3 regions of the Pseudomonas sp. NFACC46-3 genome follow, and region 3 is predicted to be linked to each of the others. Evidence: predicted binding sites of a transcription regulator. Region 3 holds the regulator's gene; each other region holds the start of a gene.
The links. The regulator FliA, encoded in region 3, starts transcription of late flagellar genes. The targets are predictions, from matches to a motif close to CTAAAGTTTNNNNNNNNNNNGCCGNTAA.
Positions count from the first base shown of each region.

Region 1 (7,491 bases), on a different contig from region 3:
AAACCCAAGAATTTGACTTGCAGATCCCTATCCAGATCTTCGCCATGGAGCGTACCGTCTGTGCTATCAACCACCCTGGCCAGAAGCTCAGGAGGATCCAAAGCCTTGGGCCCTGAATGCTGTTCACGTCGCTGCGCGAGGTAGTCAATACGAGCCTGCGCCGCACTGGTTTTCTTGTCCACGCTTGCCATATCCGATTCTCCTGATATTCAGACCGTCGTGATTGGAGCTACCGCCGTAAAGCTCGGCACACAATGCCCATGGACATCTCGAAGCGTTTCACATCGACCAATAGGGCCTGCGACTGATTGAACGCCCTCTTTCATATCTTGGATACTGTCAGAGTTGACAGGTCGTCCTTTTACAGAGCCCGAGCAGCGACTGCCCGCCAGAAAAGCCGGGGGTTCAAACCAAGGGACTATTCGCCAAGCCCGGGCCGCATCCCGTGCCAGCACATTTAGTTAGCCTGCTTTCTTTTATCCTCACCTCGCGCCATGATGAGGCTCTCTTACCGCCGCCCGCGAACGAGCCCCATGCCCACGTCCTCCTCTGCTCCCAGTTCCCTATCGATCACCCTGCAGATCGTCTCCATCGTTTTCTACACCTTCATCGCCTTTCTCTGCATCGGCCTGCCGATTGCCGTGCTGCCCGGGTATGTGCACGAACAGCTGGGCTTCAGCGCGGTGGTGGCCGGGTTGACCATCGGTTCACAGTACTTGGCGACCCTGCTCAGCCGTCCCATGGCCGGGCGGCTGTCGGACAGCGTCGGCACCAAGCGCGCCATCGTCTACGGGCTGTCGGGGATTGTGCTCAGCGGCGTGCTGACGCTGCTCTCGACCTTGCTGCAAAGCTATCCCCTGCCCAGCCTGTTGATTCTGATTGTTGGGCGCCTGCTGCTTGGCGTGGCCCAAGGGCTGATTGGCGTGGGCACCATCAGTTGGTGCATGGGCCAGGTGGGTGTGGAGCACACGGCCCGCTCGATCTCCTGGAACGGCATCGCCTCGTACGGGGCCATCGCTATTGGCGCGCCGTTGGGGGTGGTGATGGTCAGTGAATTGGGTTTTGCCAGCCTGGGTATTGCATTGTCGCTGCTGGCCGGGGCGGCGCTGTTGATCATTCGCAACAAGCCGTCGGTGCCGGTCATTCGTGGCGAGCGCTTGCCTTTCTGGGCGGTGTTTGGGCGCATTGCGCCGTTCGGGGCGGGCCTGAGCCTCGCGTCGATCGGCTACGGCACGCTCACCACGTTCATCACATTGTTCTATATCAGTCGCGGCTGGACCGGCGCGGCGTGGTGCCTGACGGTATTCGGCGTCTGCTTCATCCTCGCGCGGTTGCTGTTCATTTCCAGCATTGCCCGTTTCGGCGGCTTCAACTCGGCCATTGCCTGCATGAGCATCGAAACCCTCGGGCTGGTATTGCTGTGGCTGGCGCCGTCCACCGCGTTCGCCCTGGTCGGTGCTGGGCTGGCCGGTTTCGGGCTATCGTTGGTATACCCGGCGCTGGGGGTGGAGGCCATCAAGCAAGTGCCGAACACCAGTCGCGGCGCCGGCTTGAGCGCCTATGCGGTGTTCTTTGACCTGGCGCTGGCGATTGCCGGTCCGCTGATGGGGGCGGTGGCGTTGAACCTGGGCTATTCGTCGATCTTCTTCTGCGCCGCCTTGTTGTCCGTCACTGGACTGGGATTGACTCTGCTGCTGCGTCGCCGAGCTATAAACACACCTTATTGATCGGCTGTCCTCATCCCCGCCCGGGTTGGCTTGCCCAAGGCCTCGCCGAAGAAGCGACTGGCCTCGGAAATCATGGTGCGGTGGATGTCCTTGCGGTCGACACCGTCAGCGTCCGTGCAGAGCGCGGGCATCGCGGCGATCTGCTCATCGGTGCAGGGTGCGAGGAAGACAAAATGGCCTGCGCCGGCCAAGGTCTTGAAATCCGGTGCGCTGGGCAGCTTGCGGGCCAGAGCGGCAGCATTCTTGTCGAAAGCCACGATTTTGTCGCCATCGCCGCTGTACAGCAACACCGGCACATGGACATCGGCCAACGTATGACGACCGAATTTGAGGCTCAACGGTGCCATCAGCAGCAGCGCCCGGACCCTGGGGTCGGCCACGGGTTGCAGGTCATCGCGGTCGGCAATCAGTTCGCCCTGAGTGTTGCAGGCGTCACGATCGTCCGGCCGTTCCACGCAGTAGCGGCGCAGGCGATTGAGGTCCGGCGTCGCACCGGACAGGATCAGCGCGGTTTCACCACCGGCCGAATAGCCGATCACCCCGACCTGCCCGGCGCTGACGAACGGCGACAGTATCGGGTCGTTGAGCGTGGCGGTGATGGCTTCGGAAATCTGGATCGGCCGGCCGTACAGGTTGCTCAGGGTGCCAAGCCGGCTGTGATCCTGGGCATTGTCGCCGGGATGAATCACCGCCACCACGACAAACCCCTTGCGTGCCAGGGAGGTGGCCAGGTCATGCAGGGCCAACGGCGTGCCGGTGTTGCCATGGGACAACATCAATAGCGGGAAGCGGCCGATGGCGATCTGGGCGTCCGGCGCGGCATCGATCTGGTAGCCACCCAGCAGGCTGGATTGTTCCCGGTCGGTGGACGGATAGAAGGCGATGGCGTGCATCGGTTGCTGATCCAGCGGATCGAGAAAACTCAGCTCATGGAAACCGGCGCTCCAATGCGGATGTGGGCCCGGTGCGGCCTGCACTGGACCGAGACTGGCAAACAAGCAAAGCAGCAGCGCCGCACCAAAACGTATCATCGAATCATCCACCTTCACCAGCGCACGGGAAGGCCCCGTCGCTCGCACGCTTGGCCGTGCATATCCTGCGCCAGAATCCTCGGCGCCGAATGCAGTAAAACCCTGCATCCCGACCATCCAATGACGACGAGAATACAGGGTTTTACGAAGGTTGCCCGAAGCGCTTGCTGCCTTTACGCAGGTTTTACGCAGCGGCGAACTGTTCGCCGATCTGCGCCTGGGCTTCGTTCATGCCCTTATTGCGCATGTCATCGCCCTTGGCCAGCCCTTCCGCACGGACGAATTCGATGTCGGTGATGCCCAGGAAACCGAACATCACCTTCAGGTATTCCTCGTGCCCCACGCTGCTTGGCTGGCCGGCATGCAAGCCACCCGCGGTGGAAACGATCACCAGCTTCTTGCCACCGCACAGGCCTTCGAAGCCAGCTTCGGTGTAGCGGAACGTCTGGCCGGCCACGGCAATGCGGTCGATCCAAGCCTTGAGTTGGGTCGGAATGCTGAAGTTGTACATTGGCGCGGCGATGACCAGCGCATCCGCCGCCTGGAACTCTGCCATTGTCTCGGTGCTAAGGTCGGCTTCGTACTTGAGCGCAGCGTCACGCAATTCGGCGCTGGTACCGGCGGCAACCAGCGTCTGGGCGGAAAAATGGCTGATGGCGTCGGCGGCCAGGTCACGGTAAGTAACGGTGATGCCTGGCTCGGCAACTTTCCAGGCTTCAACCACTTGACGGCTCAATTGGCGGGAAGCGGAGTTGTCACCGAGGATGCTCGAATCGATGTGCAGTAGTTTCATATCAATGCTCTCCAAATGAGGACCGCAACCGGGCGATCAATTGGCGACCATCCTACATATGAGACCAATTATCGATAAGTCAGCATAAATGCGATAGTTTGTCCCATTGACAGGACAATCGAGTTCAACATGCAAGACCTCAATGACTTGTATTACTTCGCCAAAGTCGTCGAAGCCGGCGGTTTCGCGGCGGCTGGGCGCGCGCTGGGCATTCCCAAGTCGCGGTTGTCGCGGCGTATCGCCGAGCTGGAAGAACGCCTCGGCGCCCGGTTGCTCCAGCGCACCACCCGCCAATTGAAATTGACCGCGGTCGGCGAACGTTATCTGCGCCATTGCCAGGCCATGTTGCTGGAGGCCGAGATGGCCGACGAGGCAGTGGCGAGCATGTCCAGCGAACCCCGCGGCCGACTGCGGGTGTCGAGTCCGGTGGGCTTGGCCCACCAGTTCCTGCCGGCGATAATCGAAACCTTCCTGGTGAAATACCCTTTGGTGCAACTGGATATGACCCTGCTCAACCGGCGGGTGGACTTGATCGGCGAAGGCATCGATGTGGCGTTGCGCGTGCGCGATCTGGGGGACGAGGATCCCTTGCTGATGACCCGGCGCCTGCGCCAGGCGCGACTGATGATGGTTGCCAGCCCGGCCTTTGTCGCAGGACGGCGGATCGAAACCCCGGACGATCTCAAGCAACTGCCGGTGCTGGGGGCATTGGAAGCCGATCGCCAGGTGCACCTGCGCCTGGTCAGCGCCGATGGGCAGCGGGTGGAACTGAGCCTGGAAGCCCGCCTGGGCATCGACGACTTCATTGTGCGCCGGGCCTGCACCCTCGCCGGCCTGGGCTTCACCTTATTGCCGAGCATGTATTGCGAGCAGGAATTGCAGGACGGCACACTGGTGGAACTCTTGCCTGGATGGTCATCGCCCGATGGCTGGCTCCAGGCGGTCTACCCGCATCGGCGTGGCGTGCTGCCAGCGGTGCGTGCATGGATCGATCATTTGGTGGAAGCCTTCGAGGGCTGTGGAGATAGAACGATATGAGGTTGAGCGAAGAGGATGTCGCGCAGTTTTGCCTGGGCCTGCCCGGCGCCAGGGAGGACTACAAATGGGGCGGCGTGCGGGTGTTTTCCATTGCCGGGAACAAGATGTTCGCCCTGCAGGGCCTGCGAGGCGACTCGCTGGCGTTCAAGGTCGACAAGGATCTGTTCCTGGGCCATTGCGACCGACCGGGCATTCACCCCGCGCCTTACCTGGCGCGGGCCCAGTGGGTCATCATGCAAGTGCCCTACCCGCTGGGGGCCGAAGAGTTGCGTGGCCTGCTGCAACGCTCACACCAATTGGTGGTCAGCAAATTGCCCAAGCGCACCCAGGTGGGCTTGTTGCTCTAGTCATTCAGAACAGATAGCTGCCCAGGAACAACTGGTCGATCCAGAACACCTGGTGCAACAGCACGATGAACCAGAACACGACCTGAAACGACACTTTGCGAGTCTTGTGGCGAAACAGCTGCTGGGCCAGCAAGGCTCCGGGCCAACCGCCGGCCAGCTCCACCGCATGCAGCACATTCTCCGGGGTGCGCCAGGTGTCGGCGCGCGCCTTGCGCTTGTCGCTCCAGTACAGCAGGAATGCCACCACGCTGACGCCGCCATAAGCCACCATCGGCACCCACGACACCGCCCGCAGCCCCAACAGGAGCGAACCGAACAACGGCAAGGCACAGAGCAGCGCAAACAGCATCAGTTTGAGCCGCAGGTGCTGCACGGTGCCTTCAGCATTGCGCCCGGCGTGTTTGCGGCTGCGTGATTGGTTCATGGCTTGGCAGCGGTCCAGTCCACCCAGCCGAACTGCCAGGTTGCCAGGATCAACAGGCCGAAGGCGATTCGATACCAGGCGAACACGGCGTAGCTGTGGCTGGCGATGAATCGCAGCAGGCCCTTGACCGCAATCATGGCGAAAATGAACGCGGTGACGAAGCCAATGGCGAACACCGGGAAATCCGCCGGGACGAACAGTTCACGGTATTTGTAGCCCGAGTAGACCGCCGCGCCAACCATGGTCGGCATCGCCAGGAAGAACGAAAACTCGGTAGCGGTTTTACGCGACAGCCCGAACAGCAGGCCACCAATGATGGTCGCGCCGGAACGGGAGGTGCCTGGGATCATCGCAATGCATTGGGCCAGGCCGACCTTCAGGGCATCTTTCCAGGAGATCTCGTCCACCGTTGCGGCGTGCACCTGGTGCTGGCGCTTCTCGGCCCAGAGCATCACCAGGCCGCCCACCACCAACGCGGTGGCCACCGTGACCGGGTTGAACAGGTAGTGGTGGATCCAGTCGGCGAACAGCACGCCCAAGACCACGGCGGGCAGGAAGGCGATCAGCAGGTTGGCGGTAAAGCGGCGGGCGCTGGGCTGCGTCGGCAGGCCCAGCACCACGTCAAAGATCTTGCGGCGAAACTCCCAGACCACCGCCAGGATCGCGCCGAGCTGGATGATAATGTTGAACGCCATCGCACGCTCACCGCCGAACTCGAGCAGGTCAGCGACAATGATCTGGTGTCCCGTGCTGGAAATCGGCAGAAACTCCGTCAAGCCTTCTACTACGCCAAGAATCAGTGCCGAAAAGGCGGTCCACAAATCCATTCATCCCCCAAAAAAGACGCTGTTCATGCAGGTCTTATCAATATTCAAGTGTCATGCAGGTCCCCCGCAGCGGGTGCACGATAACCGCGACCTTTCAAAAAAAACCAATGAAAAATGAGAACCGGCTCAGGTTTTGCGCTGCGGGGCCGAAATCCTATCAGACGAGCCCTGATAACGCTGCCGCGTTGTGACTCAGGTCAATGACCGATAGCGGCCGGGCGCTACAGTGCCGGCCGTCGATATGACAAGAATAAAAAAACCGGAGTGACAGCGTATGAATAGCTTGCGCAGTGTGTCGATCAGCCGACGCTTGTGGCTCATCCTGGTCGTGGCCATCGTGATGTTGTTCACGCTCGGCGCCTTGATGCTTAAACAGATCCACAGCGACCTCTACCAAGCCAAGGTGCAGAAAACCCAGCATGTGGTACAGACCGCCAGCGGCGTGCTGACTTACTACCAAGGCCTGGAAGCTGCCGGGACCCTTACCCGTGACGCCGCGCAAAAGCAGGCCCTCAGCGCCGTACGTGGCCTGCGCTATAACCAGGCTGATTATTTCTGGATCAACGACCTGACGCCGGTCATGATCATGCACCCGACCAACCCGAAGCTTGAAGGCCAGAATCTCTCGGCCATCCGTGACCCGAACGGCTATGCGCTGTTCAACGAGATGGTTGCCATCGCCAAGTCCAAGGGCGCCGGCATGATCAATTACCTCTGGCCGAAACCGGGCGCCGAGGCCCCGGTGGGCAAGACCTCCTACGTCCAACTGTTCGAGCCCTGGGGCTGGATCATCGGCTCAGGCGTGTACGTGGATGACGTCCAGGCCGAGTTTCAATCGCAGGTGATCAAGGCCTCGGTGGTTGGACTGGTCATCACCCTGCTCATGGGCCTGCTGTTGACCCTGATCGTGCGCAGCATCGTCGGCCCGTTGCAGGAAACGGTCAACGCCATGGCCAACATCGCCAGCGGCGAGAGTGACCTGACCCGCACCCTCGACACCCACGGCCAGGACGAAGTCACTCAACTGGCGCGGCATTTCAACGCCTTTACCGCCAAGTTGCGGCAAGTGGTGACCCAACTGCAAGCTTCGGCCAGTGCGCTGGGGCAATCCTCCAGTGAATTGGGCAACGACGCGGCGCAGGCCCAGGAACGCAGCCAGCAGCAGTCGCAACAAATGGAGCTGGTGGCGACCGCGATCAATGAAGTGACCTATGGCGTGCAGGACGTGGCCAAGAACGCCGAGCACGCGGCCAACGAGATGCGCGACGCCGAATCCCAGGCCCAGCAAGGCCAGGTCAACATCG
Region 1 covers NZ_FOTH01000005.1:63,162-70,652, forward strand. Annotated here, with positions in the region: gene BM300_RS08095 (hypothetical protein) at 1-191, opposite strand, end outside; gene BM300_RS08100 (MFS transporter) at 534-1,727, shown strand; gene BM300_RS08105 (alpha/beta hydrolase family protein) at 1,721-2,758, opposite strand; gene BM300_RS08110 (FMN-dependent NADH-azoreductase) at 2,943-3,551, opposite strand; gene BM300_RS08115 (LysR substrate-binding domain-containing protein) at 3,681-4,589, shown strand; gene BM300_RS08120 (MmcQ/YjbR family DNA-binding protein) at 4,586-4,936, shown strand; gene BM300_RS08125 (DUF1294 domain-containing protein) at 4,941-5,360, opposite strand; gene BM300_RS08130 (undecaprenyl-diphosphate phosphatase) at 5,357-6,187, opposite strand; gene BM300_RS08135 (methyl-accepting chemotaxis protein) at 6,462-7,491, shown strand, end outside.
Region 1: the regulator FliA is predicted to act here: its motif matches at 6,313-6,340, upstream of BM300_RS08135 (methyl-accepting chemotaxis protein).

Region 2 (7,491 bases), on a different contig from region 3:
ATCACAGCCGCATCGCAACCCCTGGCGGTGCCTCGGTGAGTTTCAATCAGTTCATTTTTCCTTAGGTGACCTATGGATTCGGTGCTGCGAGCGGCCGTGATGTACGCGGCGTTGATGGTGTTGTTCAAGATCGCCGGGCGACGTTCGCTGGCAGAAATCACCACCTTTGATTTCGTGTTGTTGATGATCATCGGCGAGGCCACTCAACAGGCGCTGTTGGGGGATGATTTCTCGATGACCAACGCGCTGATGGTGATCGTGACGCTGATTGCCATCGATGTCGGCTTCTCATTGCTTAAACTGCGCTCCCAATGGGTTTCGCGCCTGATCGACGGTGGCCCGACCATCATCGTCGAGGACGGACGAATTCTGCACGGGCGGATGCGTCATGCGCGGTTGGTGGAGGCGGACATCATGGAGGCGGCACGCTCCAGCCAGGGCATCGAGGCCCTGGAGCAGATCAAGTTCGCGATCATCGAGCGCAATGGGAAGATTTCGGTGATTGCCAAGGAGTAACCCCGAGTGCTGGCGAACTTCATTGTGGCGAGGGGATTTATCCCCGTTGGGCTGAAGCAGCCCCAATAGGCCAACACTCGGGATCAGCCTGATATACCAGGTGAGCTTTTTAGGGCTGCTTCAGCCTAGCGGGGATAAATCCCCTCGCCACAAAAGCAGTCCCAACCTTGATCAGAGCATCGGCTTGCCTCCGGTAATCCCATAACGGGCTCCGGAAATGTAGCTGGCTTCGTCCGAGGCCAGCAGCACATAGATCGGCGCCACTTCAACCGGCTGGCCAGGGCGGCCAAGGGGTGTCTGGGAGCCGAAATTCTGTACTTCTTCCTCGGGCATGGTCGCCACGATCAGCGGCGTCCAGATCGGTCCGGGTGCCACGCTGTTCACACGAATGCCCTTGGGGCCGAGCATTTGCGCCAAGCCGCCGGTGAAGTTGGCAATGGCGCCCTTGGTGGTGGCATAGGCCAGCAGCGTCGGCTTGGGCATGTCGGAGTTGACCGAACTGGTATTGATGATCGAGCCACCCGGCTTCATGTGCGGCACGGCGGCCTGGCAGATCCTGAACATCGCGGTGATGTTGATATCGAAGGTACGCCCCCATTCTTCGTCGGGAATATCCTCCAGGTTTTCGTGGGTCATCTGGAACGCGGCGTTGTTGACCAGGACATCGATATGCCCGAAGCGGGCGACGGTTTCATCGACGATCTTGCGGCACAAGCCTTTGTCCGCCAGATCACCGGGCAGCAATAGGCATTGGCGCCCGGCCTGCTCGACCCAGCGTGCGGTTTCCCGGGCGTCTTCATGCTCGTCCAGGTAGGCAATCGCCACATCCGCACCTTCACGGGCGAAGGCAATGGCCACGGCACGACCGATGCCGCTGTCGGCGCCGGTGATCAGGGCGATTTTGTTCGCCAATCGTCCGGAGCCGGTGTAGCTCTGTTCGCCGCAGTCCGGGTAAGGGTCCATTTTGCGCTGGCTGCCGGGCACCGGCTGGCTTTGTTTAGGGAAAGGCGGGAAAGGGTAGTCGACCATCGTCGTTCTCCAGGTGGGTTGCGATGGAGGGTGGACTTTGGGTTTTCGGGCAGAGTTCGGTCGAATTGTCCGGCCAGTCGATGAGCGTAGTAAGGCGTGTTTCGTCGGCGAATAGAGGGGCCTGGCGAACATTGGATGGGCCTGTATTCTCCAATGTGAGTACAGGTGTCGTTTAAGGAGCAGGGCAATGTTCAGCCACATACAGATCGGCGCGCGCGACCTGCCGACAATGGTCGCTTTTTATGATGCAGTCCTCGGCTGCCTGGGGCTGGAGCGTATCGAGGGCGAAAATGATTCGGGCCCGCCGGGAGAAGGCTGGCGTCAGCCCGGCAAGCATTGGCCCCAGGTTTTCGTCCAGTTGCCTTTCAATGGCCTGCCCGCTACGTGGGGCAATGGCATGCAAGTGAGCTTCGCCGCGGACTCCCCGCAAACCGTGCGTGCTGCCTGGGAGCAGGCGATTGCCATGGGCGGCTCCGACGAAGGCCCTCCCGGCCCGAGGCCGCAGTATTGCGAAGGCTATTTTGGGGCCTATTGCCGCGATCCGGAGGGCAACAAGCTGTGCTTTGTCCATGCGCCGGATATGCATGAATAAAGCACAGACCCCATTGCGGCCAGGAGCTTGTGTGGCGAGGGAGCTTGCTCCCGCTGGGGCGCGTAGCGGCCCCTATCTGAGGGCTGCTTCGCAGGCCAGCGGGAGCAAGCTCCCTCGCCACAGGATCAGCCCCTGGCCCTCAGGCTGCGCTCCATCCGCGTGATCCCTTCCTCCAGCAGCGCCCGCGGGCAGCCGAAGTTCAAGCGCACGAACTGACCGGCGTCGTCGCCAAAATCCAGGCCGGCACTCAGCCCCACCTTGGCTTCTTTCAGGAAGAAGCCCTGCGGGTCATCCAGTCCCAACCCGGAGCAATCCAGCCAAGCCAGGTAAGTGCCCTGGGGTACGGTCATGGTGATGCCCGGCAGGCGAGTGTTCACTGCATCGACCAGGTAATCGCGGTTGGCTTGCAGGTACGCCTTCAGGGCCTCTAGCCACGGACCGGCTTCGCTATAGGCCGCACGGGTCGCTTCAAGGCCCAGGGCATTGACGCTGTCGACCATGCCGGCCCGGGCGCTGTTGACCCGTTCGCGCAGCTTGGTGTTCTGGATAATGGCGAACGAGGTCTTCAACCCGGCGATATTGAAGGCCTTGCTGGCGGACATCAGGGTGATGGTGCGCTCGGCAATCTCCGGGCTGAGGGAGGCGGTTGGAATGTGCACACGGCCGTCGAAGCACAGTTCGGCATGGATTTCGTCGGAGATGATCCAGGCGTCCTGCTCCAGGCAGATGTCTGCCACGGCCTTGAGTTCCTGGCGGTCAAACACCTTGCCCAACGGGTTGTGAGGATTGCTCAGCAACAGCGCGCCACCGCCCTGCAAGGCCTCGCGCAACGCAGCCAATGGCGTGTGGAATTCACCGTTGACCGGGTGGAATGGCAATTCCACTTTGTTCAACTGCCAGTGACCTGGGGCGTTGCGCAGCGGCGGGTAGTTGGGCACCTGCACCACGACATTCTGCTGGGGCTCTACCAAGGCATGCAGGGCCATGTTGAAGCCCGGCTCGACACCCGGCAGGAACACAATCTGCTGGGGCTCGACGCGCCAGGCGTACTTGCTCCACAGATCGGCCACGACGGCGGCGCGCAGATCGTCCTGGGCCACGCTGTAGCCCAGCATCGGATGTTCCAGGCGCTTGTGCAGCGCGTCGATGATCACGGGTGGGGCGGGGAAGTCCATATCGGCGACCCACATCGGCAACACATCGGCCGGGTAGCGGCTCCATTTGGTACTGCCGGTGCCGTGGCGTTCCAATACCGTGTCGAAATCGAAAGTCATGGGGGTTCCATCAGTCAGTCATGAGATGGCGAACATCATAAAGCAAAGGCCAGTGAGAAAAGCTTGGTGGCGTAGTGCCACCAACTGATGATAATCAGTTACAGTTCACTGTCGAAACGCCCCAAAGACGTGAACGGCATTGGTAACGGACCCTCCAGGCCTTTGAAAAGGACGACCCCCATGACATCGCCCGTGCGCTTTAACGATCACCACCGTAGAGCCGATCGCATCATGTTGGGGCTGCTTTGGCTCACGTTGTTGTATTCCCTGAGCCTGGCATTCCTGCACTCGACGTTTACCCAGGCGCTGCTGGTCGGAGCGACAACCTGCGTGGCGAGCACCGCGCTTTATCGCGTCCTGGTGGGCACTCGGGCCATGCGCTGTGTTATCGCGGTGGCGTTGATGGTCATGGCGGCATTGCACATCAACCAGACCCAGGGTGTGATCGAATTCCACTTCGGGATCTTCGTGCTGCTGGCCGTGTTGACGTTCTACCGTGACTGGCTGCCGATTGTCGTGGCCGCCGCCACCATTGCGGTTCATCACCTCGGTTTTCACTGGCTCCAACACCAGGGTTATCCGGTGTTCGTGATGGATACCCACGGTGGCTGGTCGATGGTCTTTCTCCACGCGTTCTACGTGGTAGTGGAAAGTGTGATCCTGGTTTACCTGGCGAACCAGAGCCTGGCCGACGCCACGGAAAACCAGGATGTGCTCGATAAGGTTCTGGTGGCGGCCGCGCAATTGAGCAACGACGCTGGCAGGCAGCACAACGAGGGCGTCAAGGTCTCGTCGAGCGAGCGTTTCGATCATTTCCTCCAGCAGGTCACCCAACTGGTGGACGGCGTGGTGCGCGACACCCGAAACCTCTCGGACCTGGGCCAGGACCTGTCCCAAGTCGGCCAGACCCTGGAAACCGGCGCCCGCCACCAACTCGATGAAGTGGCGCAGATGAGCGGAGCGATCAGCCATCTGGTCCAGGCCATGGAGAACATCGCCGGCCATGTCGACCAGACCTTGCAGCGTGCCGGCCAGGCCAACGAGCAGGTCAACCGCGGGCGCAGCACGGTTGACCAGACCCGAGAAGAGATCGTCGAGCTGGCCGGGCGCATCAACCTGACCAACGAAACCGTGCAAGTCCTGGCTGAACAGGCGCAACAGATCGGCCAGGTGCTGGATGTGATCAATGGTATCGCCGAACAAACCAACCTGCTGGCCCTCAACGCGGCCATCGAAGCCGCTCGGGCCGGCGAGCAGGGCCGTGGTTTCGCGGTGGTGGCCGACGAAGTCCGGACCCTGTCCCAAAAGACCTCGACGTCCACCACGCAAATCCAGCAGATCATCGCCAAGCTGCAGCAGGGCAGCCGCCAGGCCGCTGTCGCCATGCAAGACAGCCGGGATGGAGTGGCGCGCTGCGTGTCCGCCAGCCAACTCGCTTCACAACTGCTCCACGCCGTGGTGGAAGACATCGCAGTGATCAACCATTTCAACGACCTGATCGCCACTACCACCCAGGAACAATCCAAGGCGTCGATGGGGATCAATGAGCGCTTGCAGAGCGTCCAGGCCGTGGCTGAGCGCAACGCCGACAACATTGGCATCCTGACTCGCAGCAGTCAGTGCTTGCCGCCGTTGGCAGAGCGTTTGGCGGTGTTGGGGCAAGCGTTTCATGGCAAAGCCGGGACGCTCTGAGCGGCAGGATCTGCAGTGACCACCGCGCCTACATACCGGTAGCAAACGCCGGAGGATGTTCGAGGGTCAGCCGTATCTCGCGAAACGCAACTTCGTACTGGCAGAGCATGCGCAACGCCCAATCAGCCCGCCCCCGAATGCGATTGTCGTCTTCGTGGGCCGGCTCCTGGCCGTTGAGCATCGACTCCACCTGCCGAATGATCAGCTGTTCCGGCAAATACATGATCCGGCAATTCTTGTAGCTCGACGCACGCAGCTCGGCGATGGGATAGGCGCCGCCAAGTCCAGCCGAGACGCCCACCAACAGCGCGGGTTTGTGCCCGAGCTCCTTGGTCCCCGCATAGAGGAAGAAGTTCTTCAGCGCGGGGCAGGCCATGCCATTCCACTCCGGGCTGATCACGATCAGTGCTGTCGCTTTGGCAAGGATCGATTGTTGGGCACGCCACACCTCATCGCGGTCTTTTTCCGGCCAAAGCGGCAATCGGCAGGCGGCCAGGTCAATCAAGTCGCTGGCGTCGCACAGGTTGAGATCCGTCAGTCGCTGGCGCAGATAACGCGCCACTTTGAGCGACTGACTGTCCCCGCGGTTGGAACCCGACAGCACAACGATGTGGCGGCTCATTGCGTCACCTCCGGTTGTGCGCTGGCCTTGGGCGCGGTACGGCGTGAGCGCACGACGGGCCAGAACAATTCCTCTTGCCAACTGATCGGTGACAGGTGCTCGATTCCGTAGGCTGGCGGGCGTCGGCGCGTGATTTTTGCCGTCCCGAACAGCACATCCCATAGAAACAACAGGTTGCCGAAGTTGCCTTTGTAATGAGTGACACCGTCCTCGGCCGTCAAGCCATGGTGGGCAGAGTGGGTGGATGGGGTGGAAATTATCCGCTCCAGAAGCCAGACCACGGGCCGCAAACCACGAACCCCATAAAGCTTGTCATCCCATGCAACACTGCTGTGCGCCGCGAAAATAACAGTCATCTTGATGATCAGGTAAACGTAGTAGACCGGCGCGAGGCCCAGGTAGATCAGCATGCCGGACAGCCAGATCCCGGGCATGAGCAGGTAATAAAAACTGTTGTTGCGATAAACGATCCGGACACTCATGTAGGGCGCGGAATGATGGGCGCGATGCAACGCATAGAGGGCGGGAACCCGGTGAGTCAGGCGATGCCACCAGTATTGAGTCATGTCGTCCAGCAACAGGAACAACACGAACCCGGCGACCCAGGGGATCGCCACCAGCGCGTCCTTCATCTGCGGGGCAACCAGGCTGAGCAACTTGCCGCTCAGCCACATGACGGCGGGGAAGGTGATTGCAACCAGGATCCCGGAGCCGATGACTTCAATCAGTACATCACGCCTGCCGCCCGATGACTGGCGCAAGGCCGAGCAAGCAAGTTCCAGCAAAATGAAGGCGAGGAATATCCCGGCCACGACGACAGAAGGATTATTGGCGAGCATTGTTGTATTCATGGCACTCTCGATTAAGGCCCCAGCGGGCAATGCCATTTCATTAGAAGCCAGCGAGTCAGCCCTCCCAATGCGCGAAACGGACAGAATCGAGCGAGAAGCGGTCAATCGTTCACCCCAACGCTTTCACCGGGGCAAATTGGGCCAGGTGCTGGAGCGTTTCCTGGACAGTCACGCTGGCGGGAGGCAAAAAGACTACAACCTGATCGAGCTGGATCAGCTCTGGCGCGAAGCGGCGCGCGTCGATCCGGCGATCGGCTTGAAACTGTTTGAGCTATTTACGCCTCAGGACTGGCACGTCCTGGCTTATCTTTGCCTGTACAGCCCTGACGTCTTGTCGGCCATGCAGCTTTGGGCACGCTACGCCGCGCTCGCCTCGGATACGGACACGGTGCGCTTGCTCAATGACGAAAACGGCCTGGGCGTCGAGTTGAGTGTCGATGCGCCGGGGGATTTGGCGCGGTACGTCGTAGAGCACTATGGCGTAATGGCCGTTACGCAATTACGGCGAGGAACGGGACAGGACATACAGCCGATTCTCGCCAGATTCGCCCATTCGCGGCCCTCGTATTACCAACAGTACAGCCAATGGTTTGGAGACCGCATCGAGTTCGACTGCCCGGACAACCGTTTCTATTTCGATGCCCCAAGCGCACGCCTGCCGATGCAGACGCGTCATCACGGCATGTTGGAGCTGTTGACCCAGGAGCTCGACCGCCGGGTCGCCGCGCACCGCAGTTTCACCGGCTGGTCGGCCAGGCTGGCCGACGGTGTCCGGCGATCATTGGCCAAAGGCGAAACGCCAACGCTGGTCGATCTGGCGCAAGCACTGCACCAGACGCCGAGAACCTTGCGCAGGCGCCTTGAGGAACAAGGCACGACCTTCAGGCAGTTGCTCGACCAGGTTCGCGGCGAACT
Region 2 covers NZ_FOTH01000007.1:97,112-104,602, reverse strand. Annotated here, with positions in the region: gene BM300_RS10385 (hypothetical protein) at 1-65, shown strand, start outside; gene BM300_RS10380 (DUF421 domain-containing protein) at 73-516, shown strand; gene BM300_RS10375 (SDR family oxidoreductase) at 688-1,545, opposite strand; gene BM300_RS10370 (VOC family protein) at 1,733-2,137, shown strand; gene BM300_RS10365 (MalY/PatB family protein) at 2,263-3,411, opposite strand; gene BM300_RS10360 (methyl-accepting chemotaxis protein) at 3,592-5,103, shown strand; gene BM300_RS10355 (NADPH-dependent FMN reductase) at 5,132-5,725, opposite strand; gene BM300_RS10350 (sterol desaturase family protein) at 5,722-6,576, opposite strand; gene BM300_RS10345 (AraC family transcriptional regulator ligand-binding domain-containing protein) at 6,644-7,491, shown strand, end outside.
Region 2: the regulator FliA is predicted to act here: its motif matches at 3,468-3,495, upstream of BM300_RS10360 (methyl-accepting chemotaxis protein).

Region 3 (7,491 bases):
TAGGGTCCATGCCTTTGCCGTCGTCGGAGATCGATAGCAGGATGTGGTCGCCTTCCTGCTCGGCGGCCAGGATCACCTTGCCGCTGCGGACCTTGCCCGAGGCTTCGCGTTCTTCCGGCGACTCGATGCCGTGGTCGACCGCGTTGCGCACCAAGTGGACCAGCGGGTCGGCCAGGGCCTCGACAAGGTTCTTGTCGAGGTCGGTTTCTTCACCCACCAGTTCCAGGTTGATTTCTTTCTTGAGCTGGCGAGCCAGGTCGCGAACCAGGCGCGGGAAGCGCCCGAAGACTTTCTTGATCGGCTGCATCCGGGTCTTCATGACCGCGGTCTGCAGATCCGCCGTGACCACGTCGAGGTTCGACACGGCCTTGGACATGGCTTCATCCTGGCTGTTGAGGCCCAGGCGCACCAGACGGTTACGCACCAGCACCAGTTCGCCGACCATGTTCATGATCTCGTCCAGGCGCGCGGTATCGACCCGAACAGTGGTCTCGGCTTCGCTGGCCGGTTTTTCCGCTGGCGCAGCCGCCGCAGCACGGGCGGGCGCCGGAGCAGCAGCGGCAGGCTTGGCAGGTTCGGCCTTCGGTTCCGGTGCCTTGGCAGCGGGTTTGGGCGCAGCCTTGGCCGCCGGTGCAGCCGCTGCGGCAGCGGCAGCAGGCGCAGCAGAAGCGGTACCGACTTCGCTGAACTTGCCCTTGCCATGCAACTCGTCGAGCAGTGATTCGAATTCGTGATCGCTGATCAGGTCGCTGCCCGCGGTAGCAGCGGCAGGCTTGGCCGGTGTCGGCGCCGAAGCGATGGCTGAATCCAGCGCGTCAACGGCAAAGGTGCCCTTGCCATGCAACTGATCGAGCAAGGCTTCGAATTCGTCGTCGGTGATGTCCGAGCTGTCGCCCGCGGCTTTCGGGGCGGCCGGAGCCGTCGGCGGCACGACCGCATCCGGCGCGAACTGGCCCTTGCCATGGAGCTGGTCGAGCAGTGACTCGAACTCGGCATCGGTGATTTCATCGCTGGCAGCCCCATCGGCGACCGGTGCAGCAGGTGCAGCCGGAGCGACCGGCGCCTCGGCCTGGGCCTTGACGGTATTCAGGGAGTCCAGCAGTTGTTCGAATTCGTTATCGGTGATGTCGCCCGATGCCTCGGCGACCGGTTCTTCAACCGCAGGCTCGGCAACCGGAGCCGCTTCGTCAGCCGATTGCGGCTCGGCCAGGCGCGCCAGCGCAGCGAGCAGTTCGGGGGTGGCAGCGGTGATCGGCGAGCGCTCACGCACTTCGCTGAACATGCTGTTGACCGCATCCAGCGCTTCAAGCACCACGTCCATCAGTTCCGAATCAACGCGACGCTCACCCTTGCGCAGGATGTCGAACACGTTTTCGGCAATGTGACAGCACTCCACCAACTCGTTGAGCTGGAGGAAGCCGGCGCCTCCTTTTACAGTGTGGAAACCGCGAAAAATTGCATTGAGCAGATCCGCATCATCTGGTCGGCTTTCCAGCTCGACCAGCTGTTCAGACAGTTGCTCTAGAATCTCGCCGGCCTCAACCAGGAAATCCTGAAGGATCTCTTCATCGGCGCCGAAGCTCATTAATGGCTGCTCCTAAAACAGGGCTAAAACTCAGAATCCAAGGCTGGACAGCAAATCGTCCACATCGTCCTGACCGGACATAACGTCTTCTCTTTTATCGGCATGAATCTGCGGACCTTCACCCTGAGAGAGATGTTTTTGTGGATCTTTTTCAGCGAGCATCGCTTCACGGTCGTGTTCGATGCCTGCAAAGCGGTCGACCTGGCTGGCCATCAACACCAGTTTGAGCAGGTTGCTTTCGACTTCGGTGACCAACTGGGTCACGCGCTTGATCACCTGACCGGTCAGGTCTTGATAGTCCTGAGCCAGCAGGATGTCGTTGAGGTTACTGGCCACGGCGCGGTTCTCGTTGCTGCTGCGCGTCAGGAAACCGTCGACCCGACGGGCCAGCTCCCGAAATTCTTCGGCGCCGACTTCGCGCCGCATGAACCGACCCCAGTCGGTGCTCAAGGCCTGGGCTTCGTCGCTCAGGCCATTGACCAGGGGCGTTGCGCTTTCCACCAGGTCCATGGTGCGGTTGGCCGCAGCCTCGGTCAGCTTGACCACATAACCCAGACGCTCGGTGGCGTCGGTGATCTGCGAGACTTCCTCGGCCTGCGGCATATTCGGGTCGATCTGGAAATTGACAATCGCGCTGTGCAATTCACGCGTGAGCTTGCCCACCTCCTGATACAGACCGCGGTCACGGGTCTGGTTGAGCTCATGGATCATTTGAACCGCATCGCCAAAGCGACCTTTTTCAAGGCTGTCGACCAGTTCGCGGGCATGTTTTTTCAGGGTCGATTCGAAATCGCCCATTGAAGATTCGTTATCCATAGCTCCCCCGTGGCGCCGTTAACCGATGCGTTCGAAGATTTTTTCGATCTTCTCTTTCAACGCCTGGGCCGTGAAGGGTTTGACCACATAGCCGTTTACACCGGCCTGGGCCGCTTCGATGATCTGCTCGCGCTTGGCTTCGGCAGTGACCATCAGCACCGGCAGATGCTTGAGTTTTTCGTCGGCACGCACCTGGCGCAACAGGTCGATACCGGTCATGCCCGGCATGTTCCAGTCGGTGACCAGGAAATCGAAGTTGCCACTGTGCAACATCGGGAGCGCAGTGGTCCCGTCATCTGCTTCGGCCGTGTTGGTGAACCCAAGGTCACGCAACAGGTTTTTTATGATCCGCCGCATCGTTGAGAAGTCATCAACGATGAGGATTTTCATGTTCTTGTCCAATTCGACCTCCAAGCAGTCTTAAACGCGCCCAGCACCTGGACGCGCCATTTCAATCAATCCGGCACAACACTCGACAACGGTCTGGAGCACAACGGATGGAGACTGGTACAGCACCTGCCAGGCCAGCCTCGTTCGCAGTGTCCCCACACTGCCTGTCAACGCGCTCGCCACTCCCCCAAACGCCCCCGCAAACGGGCCGCGCACTGGCTGTGTAACTGGCTGACCCGCGATTCGCTGACCCCCAGGACCTCACCGATTTCCTTGAGGTTCAGCTCTTCGTCGTAGTACAGCGCCAAGACCAGCCGCTCACGCTCCGGCAGATTGGCAATCGCATCCGCCAGCGCGCTCTGGAAACGTTCATCTTCCAGGTCACGCGACGGCTCCATGTGAGCACTTGCATTATCCTCGTGCAGCCCTTCATGCTCGCCGTCCTGCAACAGGTCGTCGAAACTGAACAGGCGACTGCCCAAGGTATCGTTCAAAATCCCGTAATAATCGTCGAGACTCAACTGGAGTTCGGCCGCAACCTCGTGATCTTTAGCGTCACGCCCGGTTTTAGCTTCAATTGCCCGAATTGCATCACTGACCATGCGGGTATTGCGGTGTACCGAACGCGGCGCCCAATCGCCCTTGCGGACTTCATCGAGCATCGCACCGCGAATGCGAATACCGGCATACGTCTCGAAACTCGCGCCCTTGCTCGCGTCGTATTTGTTCGACACTTCGAGCAGGCCGATCATGCCCGCCTGGATCAAGTCCTCGACCTGGACACTGGCCGGCAACCGCGCCAGCAAGTGATAGGCGATACGCTTGACCAGTGGCGCGTAACGCTCGATCAATTCGTATTGGGCGTCCCGTGCCGATTTTTTGTAGAGATGGTTGTAACCGCTGGCTGTCATAGCACGGGCCCTGCTGTTTGTTGCACAAGACGCTCGACGAAAAATTCCAGATGCCCGCGAGGGTTGGCCGGCAGTGGCCAGGTATCGACCTTCTGGGCGATTGCCTTGAACGCCAGCGCGCATTTGGAACGTGGAAAGGCTTCATAAACGGCACGTTGCTTCTGGACGGCCTTGCGTACGCTTTCGTCGTAAGGCACTGCGCCGACGTATTGTAGGGCGACGTCCAGGAAACGATCCGTGACCTTTGTCAACTTGGCGAACAGGTTGCGTCCTTCCTGCGGGCTCTGGGCCATGTTGGCCAGGACGCGGAAGCGGTTCATGCCATAGTCGCGGTTAAGCAACTTGATCAGGGCATAGGCGTCGGTGATGGACGTCGGTTCGTCGCAGACCACCAGCAGCACTTCCTGGGCCGCGCGGACAAAACTGACGACCGAGTCACCGATACCGGCTGCGGTGTCGATCACCAGCACATCGAGGTTGTCGCCGATGTCGCTGAAAGCCTGGATCAGGCCCGCGTGCTGGGCCGGGGTCAGGTGAACCATGCTCTGGGTGCCTGAGGCAGCCGGCACGATGCGAATCCCGCCCGGCCCCTGCAACAATACGTCACGCAGCTCACAGCGCCCTTCAATCACGTCCGCCAGCGTGCGTTTGGGTGTAAGCCCCAACAACACGTCGACGTTCGCCAGGCCCAGGTCGGCGTCCAGCAGCATGACCCGTCGGCCAAGCTCTGCCAGAGCCAGGGACAAGTTCACTGACACGTTAGTCTTCCCGACGCCACCTTTGCCGCCGGTCACCGCGATCACCTGTACGGGATGCATGCTGCCCATGTTCGTTCTTTACCTTGTCTTACTTAGACGGAGGCCACATTACTGGCTGCGCGTTCACATACGGAACAATGCATGGCAGACCATCGATGTAGGTACAAAAAATATTCATGATTACCTCAGCCGACCTGCTTGGTCGGGCTGTGGTAGATATCAGCGAACATATCAGCCATGGCTTCTTCGCTGGGTTCTTCCTGCATTTGCACACTCACGGCACGACTGACCAGTTGATGACGGCGCGGCAGATGCAAATCATCCGGGATCCGCGGCCCGTCGGTCAGGTAGGCCACCGGTAATTCATGACCGATCGCCAGGCTCAACACCTCGCCCAGGCTTGCCGTTTCGTCCAGCTTAGTCAGGATGCAGCCGGCCAGCCCGCAGCGTTTGTAGCTGTGGTATGCGGCGGTTAGAACCTGTTTCTGGCTGGTGGTTGCCAATACGAGATAATTTTTTGACTTGATACCGCGTCCGGCCAGGCTTTCGAGCTGCATGCGCAGGGCTGGATCGCTGGCTTGCAGGCCTGCGGTATCGATCAGCACGACGCGTTTGCGCAGCAGCGGCTCCAGCGCCTGGGCCAGGGACTGACCCGGATCCACATGGGTCACCGACACATTGAGGATCCGGCCGAGGGTCTTGAGTTGTTCCTGGGCGCCGATACGGAAACTGTCCATGCTCACCAGGGCAATGCTCTGGGCGCCGTACTTGAGTACATAACGGGCGGCGAGCTTGGCCAGGGTGGTGGTCTTGCCCATGCCGGCAGGACCGACCATGGCGATTACCCCGCCTTCTTCCAACGGCTCGACTTCCGGGGTCGCGATCATCCGCGCCAAGTGCGCCAGCAACATGCGCCAGGCCTGACGAGGCTCCTCGATATCATTGATCAGCGCCAGCAGGTCCCGGGACAACGGGCCGGACAGGCCGATGCGTTGCAGGCGACGCCACAGGTTGGCCTGGGCTGGACGGCTGCCTTGCAGCTGGTTCCAGGCCAGGGAGCCGAGCTGGACTTCCATCAGCTCACGCAGGCTGTTGAGTTCAAAGCGCATCGAATCCAGGGCCCGCGGATCGACACCCCGGGCAGGCGCTGCGGGCGCTGGCTCAGGACGACGCGGTTCGGCGTGGGCCTGCTCGATCAGCGGTTCGGCAGCAGTCAAAGGCAGGCCGGCCGTCAGCGGCTGACCGGCAAACAATTGACGATTGGTGCCTGCCGCGCCCTCGCCTTCGCTGCTGCGCAGGCTCAGCTCGGCCTGGGCGCTGGCGATGCGCGATTGGGTCTTGCGCAGCTCGTCTTCAAGTTCCATGTTCGGAACCCGGGGAGCCAGCGCCGACAATTTATAATCCAGCGCAGCCGTCAGTTCGACACCGCCAGCGATCCGGCGATTACCGATGATGGCCGCTTCAGCGCCCAGCTCGTCACGAACCAGCTTCATGGCCTGACGCATATCGGCGGCGAAAAAACGCTTCACTTGCATAAACCACTACCTCAGCCGTTGGGCCCTACTGTCGCAACGATGGTCACTTGCTTGTTGTCCGGTATTTCCTGGTACGCCAGCACATGCAGCCCCGGAACCGCGAGGCGCCCGAATCGCGAGAGCATCGCGCGAATCGGACCGGCCACCAGCAGGATCACCGGTTGGCCTTGCATCTCTTGCCGCTGGGCTGCTTCGATCAGCGAACGCTGCAGCTTCTCGGCCATGCTTGGCTCCAGCAGAACACCCTCTTCCGAGCCTTGTCCTGCCTTCTGCAGACTATTGAGCAATATCTGTTCCAACCTTGGCTCCAAGGTGATCACAGGCAGCTCAGACTCAGTGCCTACAATGCTTTGGACGATTGCACGGGACACGCCGACCCGAACCGCAGCCACCAGGGCGGCGGTATCTTGACTCTTGGAAGCGTTGTTGGCGATAGCCTCGGCAATACTGCGTATGTCGCGCACGGGCACCTGTTCGGCCAACAGCGCCTGCAGCACCTTGAGCAACTGCGACAACGAAACCACACCCGGCACCAGCTCTTCGGCCAGCTTCGGCGAGCCTTTGGCCAGTACTTGCAGGAGTTGCTGGACTTCTTCGTGGCCGATCAGCTCGCTGGAGTGCTTGTACAGGATCTGGTTCAAGTGGGTCGCCACCACTGTACTGGCGTCCACCACGGTGTAGCCAAGGGACTGCGCCTGGGCCCGTTGACTGATTTCGATCCACACCGCTTCCAGGCCGAAAGCCGGATCCTTGGCGGTGATGCCGTTGAGGCTGCCGTAGACCTGCCCCGGGTTGATCGCCAGCTCGCGATCCGGGTAGATCTCGGCTTCAGCCAGGATCACCCCCATCAAGGTCAAGCGATACGCGCTCGGCGCCAGATCGAGGTTGTCGCGGATATGCACGGTGGGCATCAAGAAGCCCAGGTCTTGGGAGAGCTTCTTGCGCACCCCCTTGATACGCGCCAGCAACTGACCACCCTGGTTGCGGTCGACCAATGGAATCAGGCGGTAACCGACTTCCAGGCCGATCATGTCGATAGGCGTCACGTCATCCCAGCCCAGTTCCTTGGTTTCCATGGCGCGGGCCGGCGACGGCAGCAGCTCCTGCTGACGCTTGACCTCTTGCAGGGCCTGGACTTTCTGCACGTTCTGCTTTTTCCAGAACAGGTAGGCGCCACCGGCAGCCATGGCAGCCATGGTCAGAAAGGAAAAGTGCGGCATTCCCGGCACGATCCCCATCACCGCCATCAAGCCTGCGGCCACGGCCAAGGCCTTGGGCGAGGCGAACATCTGACGACCAATTTGCTTGCCCATGTCTTCGGAGCCCGAAGCGCGGGTCACCATGATCGCAGCAGCTGTGGATAGCAACAGTGATGGCAATTGCGCCACCAAACCGTCACCGATGGTCAGCAGGGCGTACACCTTACCGGCATCGCCAAAAGTCATGCCGTGCTGGAAGATACCGACGGCCATGCCGCCGATCAGGTTAATGAACAG
Region 3 covers NZ_FOTH01000030.1:47,748-55,238, reverse strand. Annotated here, with positions in the region: gene BM300_RS24025 (chemotaxis protein CheA) at 1-1,585, opposite strand, end outside; gene BM300_RS24020 (protein phosphatase CheZ) at 1,616-2,401, opposite strand; gene BM300_RS24015 (chemotaxis response regulator CheY) at 2,420-2,791, opposite strand; gene fliA (RNA polymerase sigma factor FliA) at 2,959-3,702, opposite strand; gene fleN (flagellar synthesis regulator FleN) at 3,699-4,529, opposite strand; gene flhF (flagellar biosynthesis GTPase FlhF) at 4,646-5,995, opposite strand; gene flhA (flagellar biosynthesis protein FlhA) at 6,007-7,491, opposite strand, start outside.